Regions from separate parts of the Enterobacter sp. R4-368 genome, predicted to be linked through region 1. Evidence: predicted binding sites of a transcription regulator. Region 1 holds the regulator's gene; each other region holds the start of a gene.
The links. The regulator PurR, encoded in region 1, represses purine synthesis genes. The targets are predictions, from matches to a motif close to CANGCAAACGTTTGCNTG.
Positions count from the first base shown of each region.

Region 1 (9,809 bases):
GTTGTGCATCGTCCAGCGTTTCAGCGTCTTTCCAGTAGGCGCAAGAGTATTGCATCTGCGGGTCCAGCATGCGGGTAAACAGATCATTACCAAGATCGTAATGTTCTTTGCCCACAATCCAGGCCCTTTTTTTACTTTGCAGATTAAATAATCTTGCTCCGGCAATGCGGAGTGTATCTTTGAAATGGTGCGGAAGTTGGTTTTCCAGCCCGGCGCGTAAGACTTTGGTGAAAAATATGTCCAGGCGGGCGCAATCCCACCAGCCGTCCATATAACTTTCGCCGAGTCCGAGCGAGCCTTCCTGTAAAACACGTTTGAAAAAATCAGGATTTTTCACCTGAATATCTGACGCTGCGGGACCGTTGACGCGGATACCTGCGCGACCCAGCAGTTCGTTTGCTATACGGAACCAATTGTCATCCCGTACGCTAACTTCTTCTATACACGATGAACTCATAACTTCTCCATCACTCGCAGTGATCAGAACCTTCAAACAGCGTAGACGCTTTTTCGGGCTTGTGAGAAATCTCACGGTTTTTACCGTGAGGCTGATATCCGACGTAGAACAGAGGAAGGGAGAGGACCCTTGCCGAAAGGCCTTCCATGGGTAAACGGGTACAATCCGGTACCCGTTAATGCATAATATTTATCGTATTTATTAAACAGCCGAAAATGAGTATAGGCTTCAAAATCAGGTGATTCAATAAAAAGCCCGTAGCAAGCTAACCACTGTGTTGTTGATAGTCGCTTGCGCAACTATTAATGCGACGAGGAAGCCACAGCCTTTTTACCTGCTAATTCATCGTGCGTGCGGCGCTGAAGGCGATAACCCAGCGCGACCAGTAGTACCATTGCCAGCATGACACTGGTGGTCGTCAGCAGTGGTGTGGCGATGAGCCATGAGACCACCAGGCTTGCCAGAAAACATAAACCCAGCTGTAGCGTATTCTGTAGGGCGGCTGCGCGGCCGGTTGCCTGCGGGAAAGGACGCAGCGCCTGCGCGACCACGATAGGGTAAATCGCGCCGTTGGCCATTGCCATAAAGCAGAAGGGGATGAGCAGCGCGGCCAGCGACACGTCCGGCATAAAACCGACGGCCCAGGTGGCGAGGACACTTAACGCGAACGCCCCCAGCAGCCATGGCAACAAACGAGAACCCTGCCATTTCTGCAACGCGGCACGGCAACCGTAACCGCCCACCAAAAAGGCGATGGTTTGCGGCACATAACTGAGGCCAATAACCGATGGGCCATAACCCATTTCATGCAGAATAAACGGTGAACCGGTCAGCCAGGCGAAGAAACTGGCTGAGCAGGCGGCATAGATAATCACATTCCCGCGATAATCCCGGGCACGCAGCAGATCCATAAATGTCAGCGGTTGTTCGTGGTGTTCACTTTTCTGCGCGGGTGATTTCAGCCGCCATGCCGGGATCATCAGAATTAGCGTTATCGCCAGTAAAGTGGCGAAAATGGCCTGCCAGCTGAAATGCGCAAGGATCCAGGCGCCCAGCAGCGGTGCCAGTGCCGGCGTCAAACCCACGAGCGGCATAATGGTGGCGAAGATGCGATTGACGCGATGCGCGGGGTAGTTATCCGTCACCAGCGCCTGCCAGCTTACTGTCGCGGCGCAGACGCCGACCGCCTGGAGAAAGCGCAGTACCAGCAGCAGGGTTGCATCACGTACCCATAATGTTCCAAGACAGCCCAGCGCGAAAATCGCCAGCCCGGCCAGCAAAACCGGCTTGCGACCATAGCGATCTGATAGCGGCCCCCATACCAGTTGCGCAATGGCAAAGCCCGCCAGAAACAGGCTTAAAGTCGCGCTAACCACCGCAGACGATGTGTCTAAATCTTGCTGTATCGCGCTGAAGGCGGGGAGGTACATATCAGTGGCTAAAAAGCCGAGCACGCTTAATCCCGCGAGCCAGACTAAAAATCCGTTGCCAGGTTGCATTGGTGTTTCTCTTTAATTGCAGGTAATCAGGGCTGTCGAGTGTAAGGAGTGCATTAGCGCTTGTGAAACGCTAATATTTGCGTAGTGGTTTCAAATTTTTTGCAGGCAGATTATGTGGTCAGAATATTCGCTGGAAGTGGTTGATGCTGTCGCGCGCAATGGCAGTTTTAGCGGTGCGGCGCAGGAGTTACACCGTGTACCTTCTGCGGTGAGCTATACCGTGCGGCAACTTGAAGAGTGGCTGGCTGTTCCGCTGTTTGAACGCCGCCATCGGGATGTTGAGCTTACGCCTGCCGGAGTCTGGTTTTTGAAAGAAGGGCGAGCTGTTATCAAAAAAATGCAGATCACCCGTCAGCAGTGCCAGCAAATTGCCAACGGCTGGCGCGGGCAACTGGCGATCGCCGTCGACAACATCGTAAAACCTGAACGTACCCGGCAATTAATCGTCGATTTCTATCGACATTTCAGTGATGTTGAGTTGCAGGTCTACCAGGAAGTCTTTAACGGTGTCTGGGATGCGCTTGCTGACGGGCGGGTGGAGCTGGCGATCGGCGCAACGCAGGCTATTCCCGTCGGTGGGCGTTATGCGTTTCGCGATATGGGAATGCTGAGCTGGAAATGCGTGGTTTCCAGTCGCCATCCGCTGGCGTCACTGGCAGGCCCGCTTAGCGACGATACCTTGCGCAACTGGCCTTCACTTATCCAGGAAGATACGTCCCGCTCGTTGCCGAAACGTATTACCTGGCTGCTGGATAATCAGAAACGCGTGATTGTTCCTGATTGGGCGTCGTCGGAGGCGTGCTTATCGGCAGGGTTATGCGTGGGAATGGTGCCGGCCCACTTTGCCCGCCCGCGGCTCGACAGCGGTGACTGGGTTGCGCTGACCCTGGAAAATCCCTTCCCGGATGCGGCGTGCTGCCTGACATGGCAACAAAATGAGGCGTCCCCGGCGTTAAACTGGCTGCTGGAATATCTGGGAGATAGCGAAACGCTGAATGACGAGTGGTTACGGGAGCCGAATTAACGGCTCCGTAATAAGCGGTTAGCGGCGGTAGTCGCGGAACGGGCCATCGGCCACGGAACGGCGTTCAACCAGACGCGGATGTACTTCAATAGACTGCGACTCTTCGCGCTTGTTGACGATACGATCAAGCAGCATGGTAAACGCCGTTTCTCCCAGCGAATCTTTCGGCTGGTGAATCGTGGTCAGGGCCGGGGTGAAGAAGCGTGAGTTACGTACGTTGTCATAACCAATCAGGGAAATATCCTGCGGTACGCGTAAACCCATCTCATCGGCAGCGCACAGTGCGCCCATCGCCATAATGTCACCGCCGCAAAAGACTGCGGTAGGGCGATGCGCCTGATTGAGGATTTGCTGCATCGCGCGATAGCCGGATTCCGGCTCGAAATCGCCCTGCACGATCCAGTTTTCCGGCACGCTGATAAGGGCTTCTTCCATCGCTTTCATAAAGCCGGCCAGACGGCCAGCGCCAGTGTTACGCTCCAGCGGGCCGGGGATCACGCCAATATCGCGGTGTCCGCGATCAATAAGGTAGCGCCCGGCCATATAACCGCCTTCAAAGGCGTTATCAATAACGGAATCCGTAAAGTCGGCCTTCGCTTCGCCCCAGTCCATCACTACCATCGGAATATGGCGGTACTCTTCCAGCATGCTCAACAGCGATTCCGGGTATTCGGAACACATTACCAGCAAACCATCAACGCGCTTTTGCGCCATCATCGACAGATAAGCACGCTGTTTTTCGAGGCTATTCCAGGCATTGCCGAGGATCAGGGTATAACCCTTCTGGAAGCACTTTTTCTCTACGGCTTCAATAATTTCAGCAAAGTAGGCCGCTTCACTGCTGGTGGCCAGCAAGCCGATCGATTTAGTGTGATTCACTTTCAGGCTGCGGGCGACGGCGCTGGGGGAATAGTGCAACTCTTTAATCGCCGCCCACACAGCGTTGCGCGTCTCTTCGGCGACGAAACGGGTTTTGTTAATTACATGTGATACGGTTGTAGTGGAAACGTTTGCTCGTTTCGCTACGTCTTTAATCGTTGCCATCAGATATCACTCCAGACCATATCATAAGCTCCTGATAATACTTAAGGTAAACGTTTGCCTTTAATCACCCTGTACCCATCAAAGGGGGTGCGGTACGCCGGGAAAACGACACTGGACGTCAGGAGGGGAGTCAATGGCCGGTACGCTAATAAATTTAGCGTCGAATTTTGTCTGATCTTGAGCAAAAGGGGAAGTATTAAAACGTTTCTCCTGCGAATTCCCGCAAGATTTTTAAGATAATTTGTGCAAAAATGCGTTATCTCACTTTTTGTGGGGAAATTAAAAAGGGGAAAATTGATGAGCACCGATCTGAAGTATTCTTTAATCACTACCGTCATCGTTCTGAGCCTGATTGTTTTCGGCGGTCTGACTGCTGCACTGCATTGATCTATCGCGAGGGAGAGCCTTTTCTCCCTCGGTTTTCTTCCCCGCCATTGTTATCACTTCTGCAATAATCTTTTGTCATTCTGCTAACTTCTGTTTTTTGTGATAGCTGTCATACTTTTGGCTTCAGCGACAGGGTCGCAAGTCGGCATGTCTATTTTGGAGTCACAGATGAAAATTAATTTCCCTTTGCTTGCCCTGGCGATTGGCGCCTTCGGCATTGGTACCACCGAGTTTTCCCCGATGGGATTACTGCCGGTTATTGCCCGCGGCGTCGACGTTTCTATTCCGGCGGCGGGGATGCTGATTAGCGCCTACGCTATCGGCGTAATGGTCGGTGCGCCGTTAATGACATTGCTGCTGTCTCACCGCGGCAGACGCAATGCCCTGATCTTTTTGATGGCGATTTTTACGCTCGGTAACGTGCTGTCGGCGATTGCGCCGGATTACGCCACATTAATGCTGGCGCGGATCGTCACCAGCCTGAACCACGGCGCGTTTTTTGGTCTTGGCTCGGTGGTGGCGGCAAGCGTTGTCGCCAAAGAGAAGCAGGCCAGCGCAGTGGCAACCATGTTTATGGGGCTGACCATTGCTAACATTGGCGGTGTGCCTGCCGCAACCTGGCTGGGTGAAACCATTGGCTGGCGTATGTCCTTCATGGCCACCGCCGGGCTGGGTGTGATTGCCATGGCAAGCCTGTTCTTTTCGCTGCCGAAAGGTGGCACAGGTGAGCGCCCGGACGTACGTAAAGAGCTGTCGGTACTGGTACGCCCACAAGTGTTGTCCGCATTGCTGACCACCGTGCTCGGCGCAGGCGCCATGTTCACGCTGTATACCTACATTGCGCCGGTACTGCACACCATTACCGATGCCACTCCCGTTTTTGTGACGGCGATGCTGGTGTTGATTGGCGTTGGTTTCTCCATTGGTAATTATCTTGGCGGCAAACTGGCGGATCGCTCGGTCACCGGCACGCTGAAAGGTTTTTTGATCCTGCTGATTGCCATCATGCTGGCGATCCCGTTCCTGGCGCGCAGTGAAGTGGGCGCAGCCATCAGCATGGTGGTGTGGGGCGCGGCGACGTTTGCGGTGGTTCCGCCGTTGCAGATGCGTGTCATGCGCGTTGCGCATGAAGCACCGGGCCTTTCATCTTCAGTCAATATCGGTGCCTTTAACCTCGGTAACGCGCTGGGCGCGGCAGCCGGTGGGGCAGTGATTTCCGCTGGGCTGGGTTATGATTTCGTCCCGGTTATGGGGGCAATTATTGCCGGGCTGGGCCTGCTGGTGGTGCTGTTCTCTGGTCACTCTCAGCCAGAACGTGCCTGTGCCGCAGCAGAATAAATAGCACAAATGCAAAAAAGGAGGGGCTAGCCCCTCCTTTGTTTTATGCCGCGTTTATGCCGCTAAATTTTTGGCCACGAATGACCAGTTTACCAGCGCCCAGAAATGTTCGAGGTAGTTCGGACGCGCATTACGGTAATCGATGTAATACGCATGTTCCCAGACATCGACGGTTAACAGCGGGGTTGCATCGCTTGTCAGCGGAGTGCCCGCATTAGACGTTGAAACAATGGCTAATGTGCCATCCGCTTTTTTCACCAGCCACGTCCAGCCAGCACCGAAGTTTTTAACCGCAGCATCGGTGAATTGCGCTTTGAATTCGGCAAAGCTGCCGAATGATTTGGCGATAGCTGCCGCCAGCTCACCGGTCGGTTCACCGCCAGCATTCGGGGCCAGGCAGTTCCAGTAGAAAGTATGATTCCAGACCTGGGCTGCATTATTGAACACGCCGCCTTCGCTGCTTTTCACAATCTCTTCCAGCGATTTACCTTCAAAAGCGCTGCCTTTGATCAGGTTGTTGAGGTTGGTGACATACGTCTGATGGTGTTTACCATAGTGGTATTCCAGCGTTTCGGCTGAGATATGCGGCGCCAGGGCGTCTTTTGCATACGGTAATGCAGGTAATTCAAACGACATTGCTATTCTCCTTTCATTATTTTAATAACACCCAATAGCCCTACTGGATGTGCGGATTAGGGTAGCAAATCGAAAGGCCAGACAAAAGAGGGAGTTACCTGCCGCAGGCGCGGCAGGTGAGGGGTCAGCGAATGGTTTTCGGCGTCACGACGCGACGCGCGCCAACATAATGGCGCTGCCAGTAATCTTCACTCAGCGAGGTAACCTGAATGTCCTGGCCGCTACGCGGAGACTGAATGAATTTACCATTACCGACGTACACGCCCACGTGATCGGCGGTACCACGGCCCTGGGTACGGAAGAACACCAGATCGCCGCTCTCCAGTTCCGCCACATTCACCGGCGATGCATCGCGCAGGTGATACATTTCATTGGCGGTACGCGGAATACGGAATTTCACCAGATCCTTATATGCGTAATAGACCAGACCGCTGCAATCGAAACCGGTGCTTGGTGAGGTGCCGCCCCAGTGATAAGGCTTGCCAATCTGATTCATCAGCTTGGACATGGCGGTTTTTTGTGCTTTTTGAATGCGAACTTTATGCACATCGGCGATGGCGTTAGTGCTTTTAACCTTCACACAATGCGGCTTGTGGCCTTTGCGCGGCGTACATTTCTCAGTCCAGGTGACGGCGGTGGTTTTTAACGGGCTGGATGTATTACGACGCGAGGTGATTTTGCTGGCTTTTTTGCTGGTAGTAACTTTTTTGTTTGCCGGAGCTTTTTTACTCTCCGTTGTTTTTTTGCTGGTGGTTTTTTCTGCCGGACTGCGACTGTTTTTCTTTGGTGTCTTTTGTGATGTATTTTTTTTCTTACGTTCGGATGCTTTCGCCAGATGCGATTTTTGCACGGCCGACGCTCGCGCCTGTTCAGAGGCACTCGCTAATGGCGTGAAAGAAATCGTGGTGAACAACAAAGCACAGAGCGTGATTGAAGCTTTTGGTATCCGCGCCACTGAGCAATCCCCTGTTAGGGCAAGCATTTAATATGCCTGCAAATGGTTTTTTAAAACTCGTCGATTCTAATCCATAAAAACCCCAAAAGTTAATACTGTTTTTGCATCTATAGCTTCGTTTCGTTAACAAGCGCAAAAAAAAGCAGCAAAACGTTTCTATGTGCTCAAGAGTTAGGCAGCAAGCGGGATGGCGAGTTGAGTTAAGTCATATTCTTAAGGCAACTTTTGCCGACAGACGATAAAATCATGAACGGTGAACAAAATGTTATTTTCCGATGCCCCTATGAACCGTTACAATGGCGAACATCTGCCGTAGAAGAAGTTGAAGGAAGCATGACAATGAGCACAACACTTGAAAAAATCCAGCGCCAGATCGCTGAAAACCCGATTCTGCTGTATATGAAAGGCTCTCCGAAGCTGCCAAGCTGCGGTTTCTCCGCCCAGGCGGTACAAGCGCTCTCTGCATGCGGTGAACGTTTTGCCTATGTAGACATTCTGCAAAACCCGGATATTCGCGCAGAACTGCCGAAATACGCTAACTGGCCGACCTTCCCGCAGCTGTGGGTTGAAGGTGAACTGGTTGGCGGCTGCGATATCGTGATTGAAATGTATCAACGCGGCGAATTGCAGACGCTTATCAAAGAAGCGGCGGCAAAACATAAAGACGAGCCGAGCGCAGAGTAATTTCTGCCAATAAAAAAGCGACCTGACGGTCGCTTTTTTTATGCCTGATTTTCGTCCGCGATAGGCAACGGCCAGCCGCCAAGGCGCTTCCAGCGATTGACGATTTCGCAAAATAGCAGGGCGGTTTGCTCTGTATCGTATAGCGCGGAGTGCGCCTGCGAGGCGTCAAACGCGATGCCCGCCGCGCCACACGCTTTTGACAGCACCGTCTGCCCGAGTGCCAGCCCGCTTAAAGACGCGGTATCGAAAGTGACAAACGGGTGGAACGGGTTGCGTTTCAGTGAAGCGCGTTCCGCAGCGGCCATCATAAAACTGTGATCGAACGTCGCGTTGTGCGCCACCATAATTGCGCGGTTACAACCCTGATCTTTAATGCCTTTGCGCACCATTTTAAAAATGGCATGCAGGGCGTCATGCTCACTCACCGCGCCACGCAGCGGATTGCCCGGATCAATGCCGTTAAAGGCCAGCGCTTCGGGTTGCAGGTTCGCGCCTTCGAAAGGCTCAACGTGGAAATGCAGCGTGCTGTCGGGCATGAGCCAGCCTTGTTCATCCATTTTCAGCGTAATGGCGGCGACCTCCAGCAGCGCGTCGGTTTTGGCGTTAAACCCGGCGGTTTCAACATCAATTACCACAGGGTAAAAACCGCGAAAACGGTCGCACAGACCAGTCAGTTGAGCGTTATCGGACATCAGGATCTCTTGATACGGGAAAATGGCAGCGCATTATGGCAAATTTTACGAAGGGATGTAAAACAGCGGGCGCAAAGCGCGCCCGGAGGGGATTAGTTACCCAGGCCTTTACCGGCGTCTTTCTCTTCGATCAGCTCGATTTTGTAACCGTCCGGATCTTCAACGAAGGCGATAACCGTGGTTCCACCTTTAACCGGACCCGCTTCACGCGTCACATTACCGCCGTTGTTGCGGATAGCTTCGCAAGCTTGCGCCGCGTTTTCCACGCTCAGCGCGATATGACCGTAAGCATTACCCAGATCGTAGCTTTCCACGCCCCAGTTGTAGGTCAGTTCAATCACCGCTTCTTCGCTTTCCGGGCCGTAGCCAACGAAAGCCAGCGAATATTTATATTCCGGGTTTTCACTGGTACGCAGCAGCTTCATGCCCAGCACGTTAGTATAAAATTCGATGGAGCGTTGCAGGTTGCCGACGCGCAGCATGGTGTGAAGTAAGCGCATAATATCCTCTTGTATGAATGTGTTAACGTTCCGAATAGAAACACAGTTTTAGTATAGCGGCGCAGACCCGCCGCTATCAATGAACAATCAGAGGATCACAGAGAAGGGTAGTCGGTGTAACCTTCCGCGCCGCCGCCATAGAAGCTTTCCGGGCGCTGTGGGTTCAGTTCCGCTTTCAGTTGCAGACGTTTTACCAGGTCCGGGTTGGCGATATAGGCGCGACCAAAGGCTACCGCGTCAATCAAACCTTTCTCGATCAACTGTTCCGCTTTTTCCGGGGTATAGGCACCTGCACCAATGATCGGGCCGTGGAAACGTGCGCGCACTTTTTCACGGAACGCGTCGGTGTACGGTTCACCGCCGGCCCAGTCCGGCTCTGACATATGCAGGTAAGCAATACCGCGCTTGCCCAGTTCCTCGATCAGATATAACGCATCGGCTTCTTCGTTCGGGCCGTTATCCATGTTCTGGAAAGAACCGATCGGAGACACGCGAATACCAATGCGCTCTGCGTCCCACTCTTTGCTTACCGCGTCGACCACTTCCAGCACCAGGCGCGCGCGATTTTCCACGCTGCCGCCGTACTGGTCGGT
Region 1 covers NC_021500.1:724,665-734,473, reverse strand. Annotated here, with positions in the region: gene cfa (cyclopropane fatty acyl phospholipid synthase) at 1-457, opposite strand, end outside; gene punC (purine nucleoside transporter PunC) at 760-1,956, opposite strand; gene punR (DNA-binding transcriptional activator PunR) at 2,069-2,980, shown strand; gene purR (HTH-type transcriptional repressor PurR) at 2,999-4,024, opposite strand; gene cydH (cytochrome bd-I oxidase subunit CydH) at 4,322-4,411, shown strand; gene H650_RS03315 (MFS transporter) at 4,580-5,749, shown strand; gene sodB (superoxide dismutase [Fe]) at 5,804-6,385, opposite strand; gene H650_RS03305 (C40 family peptidase) at 6,510-7,340, opposite strand; gene H650_RS03300 (Grx4 family monothiol glutaredoxin) at 7,680-8,024, shown strand; gene rnt (ribonuclease T) at 8,063-8,716, opposite strand; gene gloA (lactoylglutathione lyase) at 8,809-9,216, opposite strand; gene H650_RS03285 (alkene reductase) at 9,312-9,809, opposite strand, start outside.

Region 2 (9,809 bases), 860 kb from region 1:
GCTGACGGTGATGGCGAAAGCCAGCGGGTTGATTAGCTGGCGGCAACTGTTTACCAACTGGGTGATCGTCTATTTCGGCAACCTCGTTGGGGCACTGTTTTTTGTGGCGTTGATTTGGTTTGGCGGCCAGGCCATGAACAGCAACGGCTTGTGGGGGCTGAATGTGTTGCAAACCGCTGACCATAAAATGCACCACACCTTTATCGAAGCGGTGTGCCTGGGCACGCTGTGCAATTTAATGGTCTGTCTGGCGGTGTGGATGAGTTATTCCGGCCATACGTTGACGGATAAAATCATGGCGATGTTGCTGCCAATCGGCATGTTTGTCGCCAGCGGTTTCGAGCACAGTATCGCCAACATGTTTTTGCTGCCGCTGGCGGTGATCATTCGTGACTTTTCACCACAGAGTTTCTGGACCGCGGTACACAGCTCACCAGATAACTTCCCGGCGCTGACCATCAATAACGTGATTACCGATAACCTGCTGCCAGTGACGATTGGCAATATTATCGGCGGCGGCGTGCTGGTGGGGGTGACGTACTGGATTATCTATCTGCGTCATCAGAACGACACGCATTGAGGAGAATGCCGGGCGGCAAGCTGTCTGCCGCCCGGCAAGATTACTCTTCTGACACCGGCGGCGAATCCGGCCAGGCGTGGATCACCGCCTGAATCAACGTCGCCAGCGGAATAGCGAAAAAGACACCCCAGAAGCCCCACAGCCCGCCGAAGATAATCACCGATAAAATGATCACCAGCGGGTGCAGGTTAACCGCTTCGGAGAACAGCACCGGCACCAGCAGGTTGCCATCCAGCCCCTGAATAATCAGATAAACGGCAAAGCAGCTCCAGAACTCAGTGCCAAGACCGAACTGGAACAGCGCCACGCCGACCACCGGAATGGTGACGACAAACGCGCCGATATAGGGGATCAGCACCGAGAAGCCGACCAGCACCGCCAGCAGCAGGGAGTAGTTGAGACCAAACAGGATAAAACCGATCCAGGTGGCGACGCCGACGACAATCATCTCCAGCACTTTGCCACGGATGTAGTTGGTGATTTGCTGGTTCATCTCTTTCCACACCTGGCCTGCCAGCCCACGGTTGCGCGGCAGCACGCGGCGCACGGCGTTGAGCATCTGCTCTTTATCTTTTACCAGGAAGAAAACCATCAGCGGCACCAGCACCAGATAGACCGCCAGCGTCAGCAGCCCGACCAGCGAGGCGAGCGAATATTTCACCACGGAATCGCCCATTGTCAGCATGCGGGAGCGCATGTTTTCCGCCATCGCATCGATGATCCCCGCATCCATTAACGCCGGGTAACGGCGCGGTAAGGTGGCGGCAAAATCAGAGAGCTTGCTTAACATGCCGGGCATATCACGGATCAGGTAAATCCCCTGCTGCCAGGCAACCGGCATCACCACAAACGCCATCACCAGCAGGATGCCGACAAACAGCACCAGAACTATTGTGGCAGCCCAGGTACGCGAACAGCCGATACGTTGCAGACGTGCGGTAGGCCACTCAAGCAGGTAAGCGATCACCAGCGCTACCAGCAGCGGCGCAAGAAGGCCGCTGAAGAAGAAGAGAATACAGAACCCCGCGAGCAGAATGACCAGCAGCGCAATCGCCTCCGGATCGCTGAAGCGGCGGCGATACCACTGCATTAACATTTCGAGCATAACGTTCCTTTATGAACCTCTTGAGCGGGGGTAAGGAGTGGAATTGTATCGAAATGTCACAAAAAAGACTTCGCTTTTCGTATCCTTTGCGGGAAACATAGCAATCCACTGAATACAATGTTTTTCATCCCTAAAGGCGGCTACACTCGAAGGCCGGTGAGCCGGAACGACGCCGCCGAAAGCAGGTCAACAGTGTGTCACCCCAAATACAGGAAAGAGGTTATGTTCAGGCAGTTGAAACGAACGCTGGTCGCAACCCTGATTGCTGCACTCAGTGCAGGTAGCGTTGCCCCGGCATGGGCTGATTCGATAGACAGCACGTTGCCGGATATGGGCACCTCGGCGGGAAGCACGCTCTCCATTGGTCAGGAGATGCAGATGGGCGACTATTACGTTCGCCAGCTTCGCGGCAGCGCGCCACTGATTAATGATCCGCTGCTGGTGCAGTACATTAATTCCCTCGGTATGCGTCTGGTGGCGCACGCGGATTCGGTCAAAACCCCTTTCCACTTCTATCTCGTCAATAACGACGAGATCAACGCCTTCGCCTTTTTTGGTGGCAATGTGGTGCTGCACTCCGCGCTGTTCCGTTATACGGATAACGAGAGCCAACTGGCCTCGGTGATGGCGCACGAAATCTCCCACGTCACCCAGCGCCACCTGGCGCGCGCGATGGAAGACCAAAAACGCAACGCGCCGCTGACCTGGGCGGGCGTACTGGGTTCCATTTTGCTGGCGATGGCTAACCCGCAAGCCGGGATGGGCGCGCTCACCGGCACGCTGGCCGGAACACAGCAAGGGCTTATCAGTTTTACCCAGCAGAACGAACAGGAAGCGGACCGCATCGGTATTCAGGTGCTGCAACGCGCCGGGTTTGATCCGCAAGCGATGCCGACCTTCCTCGAAAAACTGCTGGATCAGTCGCGCTACTCCACGCGCCCGCCGGAAATTTTGCTGACGCACCCGTTGCCGGAAAGCCGCTTGTCGGATGCGCGCAACCGCGCCAACCAGATGCGTCCGGTGGTGGTGCAATCATCCGAAGAGTTCTACATGGCGAAAGCCAGAACGCTGGGCATGTACAACTCCGGGCGTAACCAGCTCACCAGTGACCTGCTGGATGGCTGGTCGAAAGGCAACGTGCGTGAACAACGCGCGGCGCAATATGGTCGGGCGTTACAGGCAATGGAAGCGAAAAATTACGCCGAGGCGGCAAAAATCTTGCAGCCGCTGCTGAACGCCAGCCCGAACAATGCCTGGTATATCGACCTGGCGACCGATATCGATTTAGGGCAGAACAAAAGCGCGGACGCCATTAAACGCCTCAATGCCGCCAGCGAACTGAAAACTAACCCGGTGCTGCAACTCAACCTGGCGAACGCTTACCTGGAAGGTGGTCAGCCCGCGGAAGCCGCGCGCATTCTTAACCGTTACACCTTTACGAATAAAGAGGATGTCAACGGCTGGGATTTACTGGCGCAGGCCGAAGCGGCACTGAATAACCGCGATCAGGAACTGGCCGCGCGTGCCGAAGGGTTAGCGCTGGTAGGCAAGCTGGATCAGGCGATCACCTTGCTAAGCAGCGCCAGTTCGCAGGTGAAACTCGGCAGCCTGCAACAGGCGCGTTACGATGCGCGAATTGACCAGCTACGCGAGTTGCAGCAACGGTTCAAGCCGTACCAGAAAATGTAATAAGGAGAAGAGATGTCAGAGACGGTGAAGATTTACCATAACCCACGCTGCTCAAAGAGCCGCGAAACGCTGGCGCTGCTGAAGGAAAACGGCGTTGAGCCAGAAGTGGTGCTCTACCTCGAGACGCCGCCGGATGCGGCGACGGTGCAAAAACTGCTGAAAATGCTCGGTATGTCCAGCGCGCGCGAACTGATGCGTAGCAAAGAAGATCTCTATAAAGAATTACAGCTTAGCGATAGCGCACTGACGGAAGCGCAACTGGTGCAGGCGCTGGTGGATAACCCGAAACTGCTTGAACGCCCGATTGTCGTTAGCCACGGCAAAGCGCGAATCGGTCGCCCGCCGGAGCAGGTGCTGGAGATTTTGTAGCATTAAAAAACCCTCGCCGCGTGGCGAGGGTTCAGAGTTTGAGGATCTCTTTGACGAACGGAATGGTCAGCTTGCGCTGGGCGGTGATCGACGCGCGATCCAGCTCATCCAGCGTATCGAACAGCGTGCGCATTTCTCTGTCCAGCCGCTTTAACAAAAACCGCCCCACGTCTTCCGGCAGTTCAAACCCGCGGATCCGAGCCCGCAGTTGTAAGGCTTGTAATTTGTCTTCGTCGGAGAGCGGTTGCAGCTTGTAGATTTGCCCCCAGTCCAGCCTTGAGGCCAGATCCGGCAACCCCAGATTGAGCTGGCGCGGCGGTCTGTCGCCGGTTATCAGCAAGCGGGTTTTGCCCTGTTCCAGAATGCGATTGTAGAGGTTGAAAATCGCCATCTCCCACGGCTCGTCACCGGCCACGCATTCGATATTGTCGATACACACCAGCGAGAGTTGCTCCATCCCATCCAGCACTTCCGGTACAAACCAGGTGCGCTTATCGAGCGGCACATAGCCTACGGCATCGCCGCGCTGGGAGAGTTCGGCACACGCGGCATGCAGCAAATGGCTGCGGCCCGCGCCTTCACGTGACCAGAAATAGATGTATCCGCTGTGCGCCTGGCGCAGAACGTTTTGCAGTGCCGCCAGTAAAGAGGGGTTATCACCCGGCCAGAAACTCGCAAAGGTTTCATCATCGGGTAAGTACAATGGCAGGGAGAGCTGTGCCGGCGTGTTCAGAGGTACCTCAACAAGGCTTACAAAAAACGCAGTGAGTCTATCACAAAATGTTGCAAGGTTTGAACCGGGCGCGAGGCCCGGTTCAATTCTGCACGATGTTTACGACTTCGCGACATCATCTTCTGGCGCGTCCAGCACCACTTCTTCCGGGCGCAGTACGCTAATCAGTTTAAAGATCAGGCTCAGACCCACACCGACGATCGTCGCCAGCGCCATGCCTTTCAATTCAGCCGCGCCAATGTGCACTTTCGCGCCGCTAACGCCGATGATCAGGATAACGGAGGTGAGGATCAGGTTTTGCGCTTTGCTGTAATCCACTTTCGATTCGATCAGCACGCGGATACCGGAAGCGCCGATTACCCCATACAGCAGCAGAGAAACACCGCCCATTACCGGCACCGGGATAATCTGGATAGCCGCCGCCAGTTTACCGACGCAGGAGAGCAGAATGGCGAAAATCGCCGCGCCGCCAATCACCCAGGTGCTGTAGACGCGGGTAATCGCCATCACGCCGATGTTCTCACCGTAGGTGGTGTTCGGCGTAGAGCCGAAGAAACCGGAGATGATGGTTGAAAGGCCGTTGGCGAACATGGAGCGGTGCAAACCCGGATCGCGGATCAGATCTTTTTTGACGATATTCGCCGTCACCACCAGGTGACCGACGTGCTCGGCAATCACCACCAGCGCCGCAGGCAGAATGGTGAAAATGGCAAACCACTCAAAACGCGGCGTGTAAAACGTTGGCAGCGCGAACCAGTGCGCCTGAGCAATCGGCGTGGTATCGACAACGCCCATCGCGAAGGAGAGCGCATAACCCGCCAGCACGCCAATCAGGATCGGGATAATCGCCAGAAAGCCGCGGAACAGCACCGAGCCAAACACCGTCACGCCCAGCGTCACTAGCGAGATAATCACGGTTTTGGAATCCGCAGACTGCCCTTCCGCAGGCAGCAGACCGGCCATGTTCGCCGCCACACCCGCCAGTTCCAGACCGATGACGGCAACGATTGCGCCCATCGCCGCAGGCGGGAACATCACATCCAGCCAGCCGGTGCCCGCTTTTTTCACAATGAACGAGACGATGCAGAACAGCACGCCGCACATAATGAACCCGCCGAGCGCCACTTCGTAGCCCAGCGGCAGCAACAGTAGTACCGGGGAGATAAACGCAAAGCTGGAGCCTAAATAGGCCGGAATTTTCCCTTTACAGATAAAGATATACAGCAGCGTTCCGACACCATTGAACAGCAGCACGGTGGCCGGGTTAATGTGGAACAGGATTGGCACCAGCACGGTTGCGCCGAACATGGCGAACAGATGCTGTAAACTAAGCGGGATCGTCTGCAAAAGCGGCGGTCTTTCACTTACCCCGATAGCACGGCGCGTCATAGTGTTTTCCTCTGAGTGTTGTTGTTGTCCACCCGTCCAAAACGGCGGGCAGTGTTATGAATTCCAAAAAAAAGCCGACTATCAAAGTCGGCTTTCGATTTCTTATCAGTTACTTCGTACCAAAGATTTTGTCGCCGGCGTCGCCGAGGCCCGGAATAATGTATCCGTGCTCATTCAGCCCCTGGTCAATCGACGCGGTGTACAGCTCAACATCCGGGTGCGCTTTTTCCAGCGCCGCCAGCCCTTCCGGCGCGGCAACCAGCACCAGCACTTTAATACTGTGGCAACCGGCATTTTTCAGCAGGTCGATGGTAGCGATCATCGAACCACCGGTCGCCAGCATCGGGTCAACAACCAGCGCCATGCGCTCGTCGATGTTCGATACCAGTTTCTGGAAGTACGGTACCGGCTCCAGCGTCTCTTCATTACGGTAGATACCCACTACGCTGATGCGCGCGCTCGGTACGTGCTCCAGCACGCCTTCCATCATGCCCAGACCTGCGCGCAGGATCGGCACGACGGTGATTTTCTTACCTTTAATTTGATCAACCTGTACCGGGCCATTCCAGCCTTCGATGGTCACTTTTTCCGTTTCCAGATCGGCCGTTGCTTCATAGGTCAGCAGGCTGCCCACTTCTGAGGCGAGTTCACGAAAGCGTTTGGTGCTGATGTCGTTCTCTCGCATCAGGCCCAGCTTGTGTTTGACGAGTGGGTGTTTTACTTCCACGACCTTCATACTCTTCTCCTTTCCCCTGACAGGTGGCAGCCACAAAAAAAATCGCCGGATTATACCGCTTTTTCTCCGTTGCGCTACAGGAAGGCGCTTGATCGCGATCAATCAGACTGGAAAAGAGTATATCGCAAGAATCCGCCGCGCCCTTAAATAATGGACTCGCAAACGTTTGCCTTGGCTGTTAGAATTGCGCCGAATTTTATTTCTACCGCAAGTAAACGCGTGGGGACCCAAGCAGTGACCGATAAAACCTCTCTCAGCTATAAAGATGCCGGTGTTGATATCGACGCGGGCAATGCTCTGGTTGACCGAATCAAAGGCGTGGTGAAGAAAACCCGTCGCCCGGAAGTGATGGGCGGTTTGGGCGGCTTCGGTGCGCTGTGCGCGCTGCCGCAAAAATATCGTGAGCCAGTACTGGTTTCCGGCACTGACGGCGTGGGCACAAAACTGCGTCTGGCAATGGATCTGAAACGTCACGACACCATCGGTATCGATCTGGTGGCAATGTGCGTTAACGATCTGGTGGTACAGGGCGCTGAGCCGCTGTTCTTCCTCGACTATTACGCCACCGGCAAGCTGGATGTTGATACTGCCGCCAGCGTGATCAACGGCATCGCCGAAGGCTGCCTGCAATCTGGCTGTGCGCTGGTTGGCGGCGAAACGGCGGAAATGCCGGGCATGTACCACGGTGAAGATTACGATGTCGCCGGTTTCTGCGTCGGTGTGGTAGAAAAATCAGAAATCATCGACGGCTCGAAAGTGGCTGACGGCGATGTGCTGGTCGCACTGGCTTCGAGCGGCCCGCACTCCAATGGCTATTCGCTGGTGCGTAAAGTGCTCGAAGTGAGCGGTGCCGATCCGCTGGCTACGCAACTGGAAGGCAAACCGCTGGCCGATCACCTGCTGGAACCGACCCGCATTTATGTGAAGTCCGTGCTGGAGCTGATTGAAAATGTCGATGTCCACGCTATCGCCCACCTGACCGGCGGCGGTTTCTGGGAAAACATTCCGCGCGTACTGCCGGATAACACCCAGGCGGTAATCAATGAGTCCTCCTGGCAGTGGCCGGCCGTGTTTAACTGGCTGCAAAACGCCGGCAACGTGAGCCGCCACGAAATGTACCGCACCTTTAACTGCGGCGTTGGTATGGTGATTGCGCTGCCTGCGGCTGAAGCCGATAAAGCCATCACTCTGCTGAATGCGAAAGGTGAAAAGGCGTGGAAAATCGGTATCATCAAAGCATCCGATTCCAGTGAGCGTGTGGTTATTGAATGAAAAACATCGTGGTGCTGATTTCCGGTAACGGAAGCAATTTGCAGGCAATTATCGACGCCTGCAAACAGAAGAAAATCAACGGCACCCTGCGGGCAGTATTCAGTAATAAGGCCGACGCGTTCGGCCTTGAACGTGCGCGGGAAGCCAATATTCCCGCCCATGCACTGAGCGCAGATCAGTTCGCCAGCCGCGATGCGTTTGACCGCGAGCTGATGCAGGAAATCGACGCCTTCGCCCCGGATGTGGTGGTGCTGGCGGGTTATATGCGTATCCTCAGCCCGGCGTTTGTCGCGCATTACGCCGGACGTCTGCTGAATATCCACCCTTCCCTGTTGCCAAAATATCCCGGTCTTCACACGCACCGCCAGGTGCTGGAAAACGGTGATGAAGAACATGGTACCAGCGTGCATTTTGTTACCGATGAGCTGGACGGTGGCCCGGTGATTTTGCAAGCCAAAGTGCCAGTGTTCGAAGGTGATACGGAAGAAGAGATCACCGAACGTGTGCAGTCACAGGAACATGCGATTTACCCGCTGGTGGTCAGTTGGTTTGTTGATGGCCGCCTGAAAATGGACAGCAACAGCGCGTGGCTGGATGGTGTGCGCCTACCGCCTGAAGGCTATGCGGCCGACGAATAATTACTGCAATTTATCGCTTTTCACCCTGCCCGCCGCGGCAGGTTTTCTTTCCTCTTCCCCTGCTAAAAGAAAAAGTTACTTTATTTCCATCACTTTAGATGCGAAAAACGGATTACTGTCATACTTTTTTGGCACAGTTGGACATCTGACGGCAAAGCTCGCCATAATAAGTTGTGTCATACGAAGGGACGCCAGCAACGTTCACCTGTCAGTCAGGGCACCGCGAGAGCGAGAAGGATTTGCCGTGTCCCGAGCAAGAACCGGAGTGTAAACAGGAATGGGTCAGGAAAAGTTATATCTCGAAAAAGAACTAAGCTGGTTGTGCTTCAATGAACGTGTTCTCCAGGAAGCCGCCGACAAAAGTAACCCGCTTATCGAACGCATGCGTTTTTTGGGGATCTATTCCAACAACCTCGACGAATTTTATAAAGTCCGTTTTGCTGAACTGAAACGCCGCTTAATCATTAGCGAAGAGCAAGGCGTTACCACGAATTCCCGCCATCTGCTGGGCAAGATCCAGTCTCGCGTACTGAAAGCCGATCAGGAGTTCGACAGTCTGTACAACGACCTGCTGCTGGAGATGGCGCGTAATCAAATTTTCCTGATTAACGAACGTCAGCTTTCGCAAAACCAGCAGAGCTGGCTGCGCAATTACTTCAAACAATATTTGCGCCAGCACATTACCCCGACGCTGATTAACCGCGAAACCAACCTGGTACGCTTCTTAAAAGATGATTACACCTACCTGGCGGTAGAGATTATTCGCGGCGACGAAATCCGCTACGCGCTGCTGGAGATCCCGTCAGATAAAGTGCCGCGCTTTGTTAACCTGCCGCCGGAAACGCCGCGCCGTCGCAAGCCGATGATCCTGCTGGATAACATTCTGCGTTACTGCCTGGATGATATCTTTAAAGGCTTCTTCGATTATGACGCGCTGAACGCCTACTCGATGAAAATGACCCGTGACGCCGAATATGACCTGGTGCACGAAATGGAGTCGAGCCTGATGGAGCTGATGTCCTCCAGCCTGAAACAGCGTCTGACCGCCGAGCCGGTACGATTTGTTTATCAGCGCGATATGCCCGATGCCATGGTCGAGATGCTGCGTGAAAAGCTGACTATCTCCCGTTATGACTCCATTATTCCCGGCGGGCGTTATCACAACTTCAAAGACTTTATTGGTTTTCCGAATGTCGGCAAAGCCAACCTCGTCAACAAACCGATGCCGCGTCTGCGCCACATTGGGTTTGATAAGTTCCGCAACGGTTTTGACGCCATTCGCGAACGCGATGTGCTGC
Region 2 covers NC_021500.1:1,586,975-1,596,783, forward strand. Annotated here, with positions in the region: gene focA (formate transporter FocA) at 1-580, shown strand, start outside; gene H650_RS07425 (AI-2E family transporter) at 621-1,685, opposite strand; gene bepA (beta-barrel assembly-enhancing protease) at 1,908-3,374, shown strand; gene arsC (arsenate reductase (glutaredoxin)) at 3,387-3,743, shown strand; gene H650_RS07440 (DnaA inactivator Hda) at 3,775-4,476, opposite strand; gene uraA (uracil permease) at 4,576-5,865, opposite strand; gene upp (uracil phosphoribosyltransferase) at 5,975-6,601, opposite strand; gene purM (phosphoribosylformylglycinamidine cyclo-ligase) at 6,836-7,873, shown strand; gene purN (phosphoribosylglycinamide formyltransferase) at 7,870-8,511, shown strand; gene ppk1 (polyphosphate kinase 1) at 8,789-9,809, shown strand, end outside.
Region 2: a site for PurR is predicted at 6,757-6,774, ahead of purM (phosphoribosylformylglycinamidine cyclo-ligase). Genes of this name have one in related genera too.

Region 3 (9,809 bases), 2.3 Mb from region 1:
GGGCGTATCCACATACTAAATTCTGTGGCTGGTAACTCATCCTGCAATCGGGCAAGACACTGCTGCCAAAGCGAAAGTGACACGGCGGACTCCACTCGAACGAAAATCGATAAATAGTAAAGACAGAAACATTAATGTTTTTTGACACACGTCGATAAGACCCAACCGGGTGACGTGCGAACCGCTATTTACGGTTTTTTGCCCTGCTCACGATCCTGGATCGCGATCGGGACCGCGGATCATAGCGTAAACCGCGGCAGAGATCTTGTGTTTCTCACAGATTCTTCACTATTTATCCACAGGGCGATTCGGAATCGGGTAAGTGTAAACGATCCAACCAGACGTGCGAGACGATTTACGCCGCATATTGGAAAATTTAATGAGTAACGCCGATTTATTGCTTAAACGATCTAATGAAGATCCTGGAGGATCCTTGCGCTTTGCTGTTGGCTCCGTATAATTCTGCCCCCGGCGCGTATTGCTCTTGTTGGGCGTCGAATGCTGCTTATTTTTTGTGCGAATCTGTGCAAAAATAGGAGCGCAATAAGGAAAGAGAATTGACTCCGGAGTGTACAATTATTACAATCCGGCCTCTTTAATTACCCATGGCTTGCGCGCCAGTCGTTCGATATCCGTTCAGGCATACGCAAAAGTCAGTGAATTTATTCAAGTTTAGGTAGAAACCGCCATGAAACGCACTTTTCAACCGTCTGTACTGAAGCGCAACCGTTCTCACGGCTTCCGTGCTCGTATGGCTACTAAAAATGGTCGCCAGGTTCTGGCTCGTCGTCGCGCTAAAGGCCGCGCACGTCTGACCGTTTCCAAGTAATAAAGCTAACCCCTGAGTGGTTAAGCTCGCTTTTCCCAGGGAGTTACGTTTGTTAACTCCCACTCATTTCACTTTCGTCTTCCAGCAGCCACAACGGGCTGGCACGCCGCAAATCACCATCCTCGGCCGCCTGAATTCGCTGGGGCATCCCCGTATCGGTCTTACCGTCGCCAAAAAAAACGTCAAACGCGCCCATGAACGCAATCGGATTAAACGTCTGACGCGTGAAAGTTTCCGTTTACGCCAGCATGAACTGCCGGCAATGGATTTTGTGGTGGTGGCGAAGAAAGGGGTTGCCGACCTCGATAACCGTGCTCTCTCGGAAGCGTTGGAAAAATTATGGCGCCGCCATTGTCGCCTGGCTCAAGGGTCCTGATAGCCCTCATTCGGGTCTATCAACGCCTGATTAGTCCGCTACTCGGGCCGCACTGCCGTTTCACCCCAACCTGCTCTCACTATGGAATTGAGGCATTGCGCAGGTTTGGAGTGATAAAAGGCAGTTGGTTGACAGTGAAACGCGTATTAAAATGCCACCCTTTACACCCGGGTGGAGACGATCCCGTCCCGCCAGGACCTTCTAAAACCAGAGAACACTAACGATGGATTCGCAACGCAATCTTTTTATCATCGCTTTGTTGTTCGTGTCTTTCATGATCTGGCAAACGTGGGAGAAGGATAAAAATCCTCCTCCGGCGCAGCAGCAGACCACGCAGACTACGACCACCGCAGCGGGTAACGCAGCCGACCAGGGCGTTCCGGCCAGTGGCCAGGGGAAACTGATTACGGTTAAAACCGATGTGCTCGAGCTGACCATCAACACCCGTGGTGGTGATGTTGAGCAGGCACTGCTTCCGGCTTACCCGAAAGAGCTGGGTTCCAGCGAGCCGTTCCAGCTGTTGGAAACCACCCCGCAGTTTATCTATCAGGCGCAGAGTGGCCTGACAGGTCGTGATGGCCCGGATAACCCGGCGAACGGCCCACGTCCGCTGTATAACGTGGAAAAAGATGCGTTTGTGCTGGCTGATGGCCAGAACGAGCTGGCTATCCCGCTGACCTATACCGATGCGGCTGGCAACACCTTCACCAAAGTCTTCACCCTGAAACGCGGTGAATACACGGTGAACGTCGGCTATAACGTGCAGAACGCCAGCGAAAAACCGCTGGAAGTGGCAGCCTTCGGTCAGTTGAAGCAATCCATCAATTTACCGACTCACCGTGATACCGGCAGCAGCAACTTTGCGTTGCATACTTTCCGCGGTGCGGCTTACTCGACGCCAGACGCGAAGTACGAGAAATACAAATTCGACACCATCGCCGATAACGAAAACCTGAACGTCAGCTCCAATGGCGGCTGGGTTGCGATGCTGCAACAGTATTTCGCTACGGCGTGGATCCCGAGCAGCAACAGTGCCAATAACTTCTACACCAGCAATCTGGGTAATGGCGTGGCCGCTATCGGCTACAAATCCCAGCCGGTTATTGTTCAGCCTGGTCAGACTACCGCGCTAAACAGCACCCTGTGGGTTGGCCCGGAGATTCAGGACAAAATGGCTGCTGCGGCACCGCACCTGGATCTGACCGTGGATTACGGCTGGTTATGGTTCATCTCTCAGCCGCTGTTCAAACTGCTGAAATGGATCCATAGCTTCCTCGGCAACTGGGGCTTCGCCATCATCGCCATCACCTTTATCGTACGTGGCATCATGTACCCGCTGACGAAAGCGCAGTACACCTCCATGGCGAAAATGCGCATGCTGCAGCCGAAAATTCAGGCGATGCGTGAGCGTTTAGGCGATGACAAACAGCGTATGAGCCAGGAAATGATGGCGATGTACAAAGCGGAGAAAGTGAACCCACTGGGTGGCTGTTTCCCGCTGCTGATTCAGATGCCAATCTTCCTCGCGCTGTACTACATGCTGATGGGTTCCGTTGAGCTGCGCCACGCGCCGTTCGCCCTGTGGATCCACGACTTGTCCGCGCAAGACCCGTACTACATCCTGCCGATCCTGATGGGCGTAACGATGTTCTTCATTCAGAAGATGTCGCCGACCACCGTGACCGACCCGATGCAGCAGAAGATCATGACCTTTATGCCGGTCATCTTCACGGTGTTCTTCCTGTGGTTCCCGTCAGGTCTGGTGCTGTACTATATCGTCAGCAACCTGGTGACCATTATTCAGCAGCAGCTGATTTACCGTGGTCTGGAGAAACGTGGTTTGCATAGCCGCGAGAAGAAAAGCTCCTGACAGTAAGTCATAGCTCTACGGAAGGCGGTCAACTGACCGCCTTTCTTATTTTGAGATTTCGGAAAATAAACCATGAACCACAACGACACGATTGTCGCCCAGGCAACCCCACCGGGACGCGGTGGCGTGGGCATCCTGCGTATTTCAGGCAGCAAAGCACGCGATGTAGCGCAGGCGGTGCTGGGCAAGCTACCGAAACCGCGTTATGCCGACTATCTGCCGTTTATGGATGTCGACGGCACCGCACTGGACCAGGGCATTGCGCTGTGGTTCCCCGGCCCGAATTCTTTCACCGGTGAAGACGTGCTGGAGCTGCAAGGCCACGGCGGCCCGGTGATCCTCGATCTGCTGTTAAAACGCATCCTGACGCTGCCAGGGCTGCGTATCGCCAATCCTGGCGAGTTCTCTGAGCGCGCATTCCTTAACGACAAGCTCGACCTGGCGCAGGCTGAGGCAATTGCCGACCTGATTGATGCCAGCTCTGAGCAGGCGGCACGTTCGGCGGTTAACTCATTGCAGGGCGCATTTTCCGCCCGCGTGAATCACCTGGTGGAAGCACTTACTCACCTGCGCATCTACGTCGAAGCGGCAATTGACTTTCCGGATGAGGAGATCGATTTCCTCTCCGACGGCAAAATCGAAGCGCAACTGAATAACGTTATCGCCGATCTGGACGCCGTACGCGCCGAAGCGCGCCAGGGCAGCCTGCTGCGCGAAGGGATGAAGGTCGTTATTGCCGGACGCCCAAATGCCGGAAAATCGAGCCTGCTGAATGCGCTGGCCGGACGCGAAGCGGCAATCGTTACCGAGATCGCCGGCACCACTCGCGACGTACTGCGCGAACATATTCATATCGATGGTATGCCGCTGCATATTATCGATACTGCCGGGTTGCGCGAAGCCAGCGACGAAGTGGAACGCATTGGCATCGAACGCGCCTGGCAGGAGATCGAACAAGCCGACCGAGTGCTGTTTATGGTGGATGGCACCACTACCGATGCCGTTGACCCGGCGGCGATCTGGCCCGATTTTATTGCCCGTTTGCCAGCAAAACTACCGATTACCGTGGTACGCAATAAAGCGGACGTGACCGGAGAACCGCCTGGCATCAGTGAAGTGAATAATCACTCACTGGTTCGCCTTTCAGCGCGAACCAGTGAAGGTGTGGAGGTGTTACGCCAGCATCTTAAACAGAGCATGGGTTTTGACACCAACATGGAGGGCGGCTTCCTCGCGCGTCGTCGTCATTTACAAGCGCTGGAAACGGCCGCAGAGCATTTGCAACAGGGCAAAGCACAGCTGTTAGGTGCATGGGCAGGTGAATTACTTGCCGAAGAGCTACGCCTGGCACAGCAGAACTTAAGTGAAATCACCGGCGAGTTTACCTCGGACGACTTGCTGGGGCGCATTTTCTCAAGTTTCTGTATTGGTAAGTAATGACATGGCGGCCGTTTTAACGGCCGTTTGTGTTACTACGGTGGATTTTCCTAAAGTGTTTCGGATCAGCGAAAGAAAGTGTAAATATCCCCGTTAGGACTTTTCAGATACGAATTTCCGCATTAAAACCTATGCAGTATGGGCGATAATATTGATTATCGATTCGATCAACTCAGACCATTATCACGGAGAGAAAAATGGCGACGCACTTTGCTAGAGGGATTCTGTCAGAAGGGCATCTCATTTCTACCCGATTACCACTAACCTGCCACGATACGGCGCGCCAGCTTCCTGAACACCGCCGCTCACGCTTTCTCGCTTCCCGCGCGTTACTCGCCGAAATGCTGTTTATGCTGTACGGCGCGAGTGAACTGCCGGAAATAGAAGTTGAGCCAAGCGGAAGACCGAGGTTTGTCGACAGCAGCCTGCCGCACTTCTCACTGGCGTATGCCGGGAACATGGTCGGTGTGGCTATCACCACCGAAGGCGAATGCGGGCTGGATATGGAGTTACAGCGCGCAACACGGAGTTTTCATAGCCCGCACGGCCATAAACACACGTTCACCAATAATGAACAGTTGTGGATCAACAACCAAAACGATGCTAACGAAGCGCAAACCCAGCTTTTGACCATTCGCCAGAGCGTAATGAAATTGCTGCACCAGATGCAGGATGAGCCGGGCCAGCTACAGTTGTTGCCAGGCTCTGGGCGTCTTCGCACTGCGCAACTGTCGCAGGTGGAAGTGATGTGTGACGCGGAAGATGTATTGATTTGGTCGGTCGCCGTGAGCCCGGCAATCGAAAGCCTGAAGATCTGGGAATTCGACAGTCAAAAAGGGTGGCGTTATCTTTCTGATGTGCAAACGCGCGCTAACGATCCCGCATCCCGCTTAATGCGATTCACCAGCCTGCCTGCGGAAAAAGCGCTGATCCTTAATTGATCCCTACACAGGAGTCATTATGTCTGCTGAACTTAAGGTTGTGACACTTCTCGGAAGCCTGCGCAAAGGCTCATTCAATGCCATGGTTGCACGCACGTTACCGAAACTCGCTCCGGCAGGAATGGAAGTAACGCCGCTACCTTCTATTGCTGATATTCCGCTGTATGACGCTGATATTCAGCAAGAAGAAGGTTTCCCGCAAAGTGTGGAAGCGATCGCGGCACAAATCCGCGCTGCGGACGGCGTGGTCATTGTGACGCCTGAGTATAACTACTCCGTGCCTGGCGGCCTGAAGAACGCCATCGACTGGTTATCGCGTCTGCCTGAGCAACCGCTGGCTGGAAAACCGGTGTTGATCCAGACCAGTTCAATGGGCGCGATTGGTGGTGCTCGCTGCCAGTATCACTTACGCCAGATCCTGGTATTCCTGGATGCGATGGTAATGAACAAGCCGGAGTTTATGGGCGGCGTGATCCAGAACAAGGTGGATCAGCAAACAGGAGAAGTGGTTGATCAAAGTACGCTCGACCATTTGACCGGGCAGCTAACGGCGTTTGGTGATTATATTCAGCGCGTTAAGCGGTAATGGTAAATCCCTCTCCCTTGCGGGAGAGGGAGAAAGATTAATGCGCGTCAATAAAGATGATTTTCAGCAGGAACAACACCGCAACCACCAGAACACACGGGCTCAGATCGCGCAGACGGCCAGTGCCGATCTTCATCACACAGTAAGAGATAAAGCCGAGCGCAATACCTTCAGTAATTGAGAAGCTAAACGGCATCATCACGGCAGTGATGAATGCAGGCACGGCTTCTGTCATATCTTCCCATTTCACGCGCGCCAGGCTGGATGTCATCAGCACACCAACGTAAATCAGCGCACCAGCAGCGGCATAAGCCGGAACCATGCCCGCCAGCGGCGACAGGAAGATAACCAGCAAGAACAGCAGACCAACCACCACTGCGGTCAGGCCGGTACGCCCACCGACAGAGACACCCGAAGACGATTCGATATAAGCCGTCACGGAAGAGGTGCCGATAAACGAACCTGTCACTGAAGAGATGCTGTCAACGAACAGCGCCTGCTTCATGCGCGGGAATTTGCCGCTCTCATCCACCAGCCCGGCTTTATCCGTCACGCCAATCAGCGTACCGGAAGAGTCGAACAGGTTAACCAGCATAAACGAGAAAATCACACCCGCCAGACCGATATTAAACGAACCGGCCAGATCAACGTTGCCGACAACGGACGCCACGCTCGGCGGCGCGGAAACGATGCCGTGGTACTGCACATCACCCATCAGCCAGCCCAGCAGCGTTGTCACAACGATAGAGATCAGCACCGCGGCGTGAATGTTGCGCGACGCCAGAATCGCGATGATAAAGAAACCGAGCACACCCAGCAGAACACTGTGAGACGTCAGGTTGCCAATGCTCACCAGCGTCTCTTTGTTGGCGACGATAACACCGGCGTTTTTCAGCCCCATCATGCCAATAAACAAACCGATACCGCTGGTAATACCAACACGCAGGCTCACCGGGATATTGGCAATCATCCAGTAACGAACGCGGAAAATAGTCAGCAGCAGCAAACCGACCGCGCCCCAGAAAATTGCGCCCATGCCAATCTGCCAGGAGAGGCCCATCGCGCCAACGACCACGAACGCAAAGAAAGCATTCAGGCCCATGGCCGGCGCCAGTGCGACCGGCAAATTCGCCACCAGCCCCATCAGAATGCTGCCAAAAGCAGCAATCAGGCAGGTTGTCACAAATACTGCGCTGGTATCCATTCCGGCGACGCCCAGAATCTGGGGGTTAACAAAAACGATATACACCATCGTCAAAAACGTCGTGAAACCGGCGATCACCTCAGTGCGTGCCGAAGTGCCGTGCTCGCGCAGTTTAAACACGCGGTCAAGCAACCCCTGGCCTGAAGCCTGGGTAGTGTGTTGTTGGCTCATTATCAATTTCCGGAATAGGAGGGAAAATTCGTCGCTATCCTATACCAAAATGAGACAATGTTGACGGTTATCACACACTTTTTTTCATTGAATTTGCTTATACGGCAACGATTGCGTCCCGTAATCTGCGTTAAGTAAACGTTAAACTTGCAATAAAACAGGAAACGGCATGTCCCACATTGAAGCGGTATTTTTCGACTGTGACGGCACCCTGGTCGACAGTGAAGTAATTTGTTCCCGCGCGTACGTGCATATGTTTGAAACGTTTGGTATTTCGCTCGATCTGAACGAGGTTTTTAAACGATTTAAAGGTATGAAACTGTATGAAATCATCGATGTTATCGGCGAGGAGTACGGTAAACCGCTGGATAAAAGCGCGCTGGAGCCGGTGTACCGCGCGGAAGTAGCGCGTCTGTTTGACAGCGAGCTGGAAGTGATTGCCGGAGCGAATGCATTGCTGGACGCGGTGGCGATTCCGATGTGCGTCGTGTCTAATGGCCCCGTCAGCAAAATGCAACACTCTTTGGGCAAACTTGGAATGCTACATCACTTTCCTGAAAAACTGTTTAGCGGCTATGACATCCAACGCTGGAAGCCCGATCCGGCGATAATGTACCATGCAGCTAAAGCGCTTAATGTCGATCCGGCAAACTGTATTCTGGTGGATGATTCCACCGCCGGGGCGCAATCTGGTATCGCGGCAGGGATGGAAGTATTTTACTTCTGCGCCGATCCGCATAACAAACCCATCGACCACCCAAAAGTGACTATGTTCACTGACCTGGCGCAGTTGCCAGAGCTGTGGCGCGCTCGCGGGTGGCATGTTACGCGTTAATCTAAACCACTAAACAGGATGTTTTTATGGCCCAGACACATCGCCCTCTACCGGTATTTAAATATCACCCGCAGCCTCTGGAAACCGGGGTGTTCTCTGAAGACAAAACGGTCACCTGCGCCTGCTGTCAGCAGCCGACCAATGTCTACTACACCAATCCGTTCTATACCCAACAAGATGTCGATTATCTCTGCCCATGGTGTATTGCTGACGGTGCGGCCGCAGAGAAATTTGGCGGCAGCTTTCAGGATGAATCCTCTCTGGAGGGTATAGAAAGCGAGTTCGACGACGAAGGCGAATTTACCGGTTTTAAAAATCCCTGGCCGGAAGCCAGCGTGATTGAATTAACCGAAAGAACGCCGGGATATTGTGGCTGGCAGCAGGAGTTCTGGCTGGCGCACTGTAATGATTTTTGCGCCTTCGAGGGTTACGTTGGCTGGAAAGAGATTGCCGACAAGCTGGACCAATTTGCCGATCTGCGGGCCGACTGCGATGCTTTCGGCATTGATTACGAGAAGCTCCCCGAATACCTGCTCGACGGCGGTGATTGCCAGGGTTATCTCTTCCGCTGCCTGCATTGCGGGAAACTTCGCTTGTGGGCCGATTTATCCTGATGGAGAACGACAGGAGCACAACAGATGCCTGAATTACTTGCACGTTACCAGGGTTGCCTGCTCGGGCTGGCCGCAGGTGATGCAGTTGGTACCACGGTGGAGTTCAGCGCGAAGGACTCCTTTCCACCCGTGAAGGGGATGGAAGGCGGCGGCCCGTTTCATTTACAGGCCGGGCAGTGGACTGACGATACCTCAATGGCGCTGTGCCTTGCGGAAAGCCTGGTCACCTGTAACGGGTTTGACGCAAAGGATCAGATGAACCGTTATCTGAACTGGTGGAAGTGGGGCTATTTAAGCTCTACAGGTCACTGTTTTGATATCGGCATGACCGTTGCCAGCGCGCTGCAGAAGTTCGCCAATAATGGCGAGCCGTTTGCCGGTTCCAGCAACCCGCGAACGGCCGGCAACGGCTCACTGATGCGTCTGGCGCCTGTGGTACTGTGGTTCTTTCCGGATCAAGCGCAAGTGCTGGAATATGCACAAGCCTCTTCACGCACGACGCACGCAGCGCCGGAAGCACTCGCCAGCTGCCGTCTGTTCGCACAACAGCTTATGAATGCCTTACAGGGCAAAAGTAAGCAGGAAACGCTGACCGATATCGCGCAGTTGCCGGAGCAGGAAAACCTGCGCCACATCGCTGAGGGTTGCTATCTGCAAAAAAACCGGGCGGAGATTTTTGGTACCGGTTACTGCGTGCAGAGCCTGGAAGCGGCGCTGTGGTGTTTCGCCAAAGGTAACGACTTTGAAGAAACCATCCTGCTGGCCACCAACCTCGGCGATGATGCGGATACTACCGCCGCCATTGCCGGACAACTGGCTGGTGCGTTCTACGGGGTAAACGGCATTCCGCAAACGTGGCGTGACAAACTCTGGCAGTATGAGGATATCGATAGGCTGGCAAGAAAGCTGCTGGCAAAATCGGCCTGAAAAAAACCCCCTCGTCGCT
Region 3 covers NC_021500.1:2,982,265-2,992,073, forward strand. Annotated here, with positions in the region: gene dnaA (chromosomal replication initiator protein DnaA) at 1-83, opposite strand, end outside; gene rpmH (50S ribosomal protein L34) at 689-829, shown strand; gene rnpA (ribonuclease P protein component) at 846-1,205, shown strand; gene yidD (membrane protein insertion efficiency factor YidD) at 1,169-1,426, shown strand; gene yidC (membrane protein insertase YidC) at 1,429-3,075, shown strand; gene mnmE (tRNA uridine-5-carboxymethylaminomethyl(34) synthesis GTPase MnmE) at 3,148-4,512, shown strand; gene H650_RS14055 (4'-phosphopantetheinyl transferase family protein) at 4,710-5,453, shown strand; gene H650_RS14060 (NADPH-dependent FMN reductase) at 5,473-6,039, shown strand; gene H650_RS14065 (NCS2 family permease) at 6,077-7,414, opposite strand; gene yieH (6-phosphogluconate phosphatase) at 7,584-8,249, shown strand; gene cbrC (PF03691 family colicin E2 tolerance protein CbrC) at 8,276-8,863, shown strand; gene H650_RS14080 (ADP-ribosylglycohydrolase family protein) at 8,888-9,790, shown strand.
Region 3: a site for PurR is predicted at 7,515-7,532, ahead of H650_RS14065 (NCS2 family permease). Genes of this name have one in related genera too.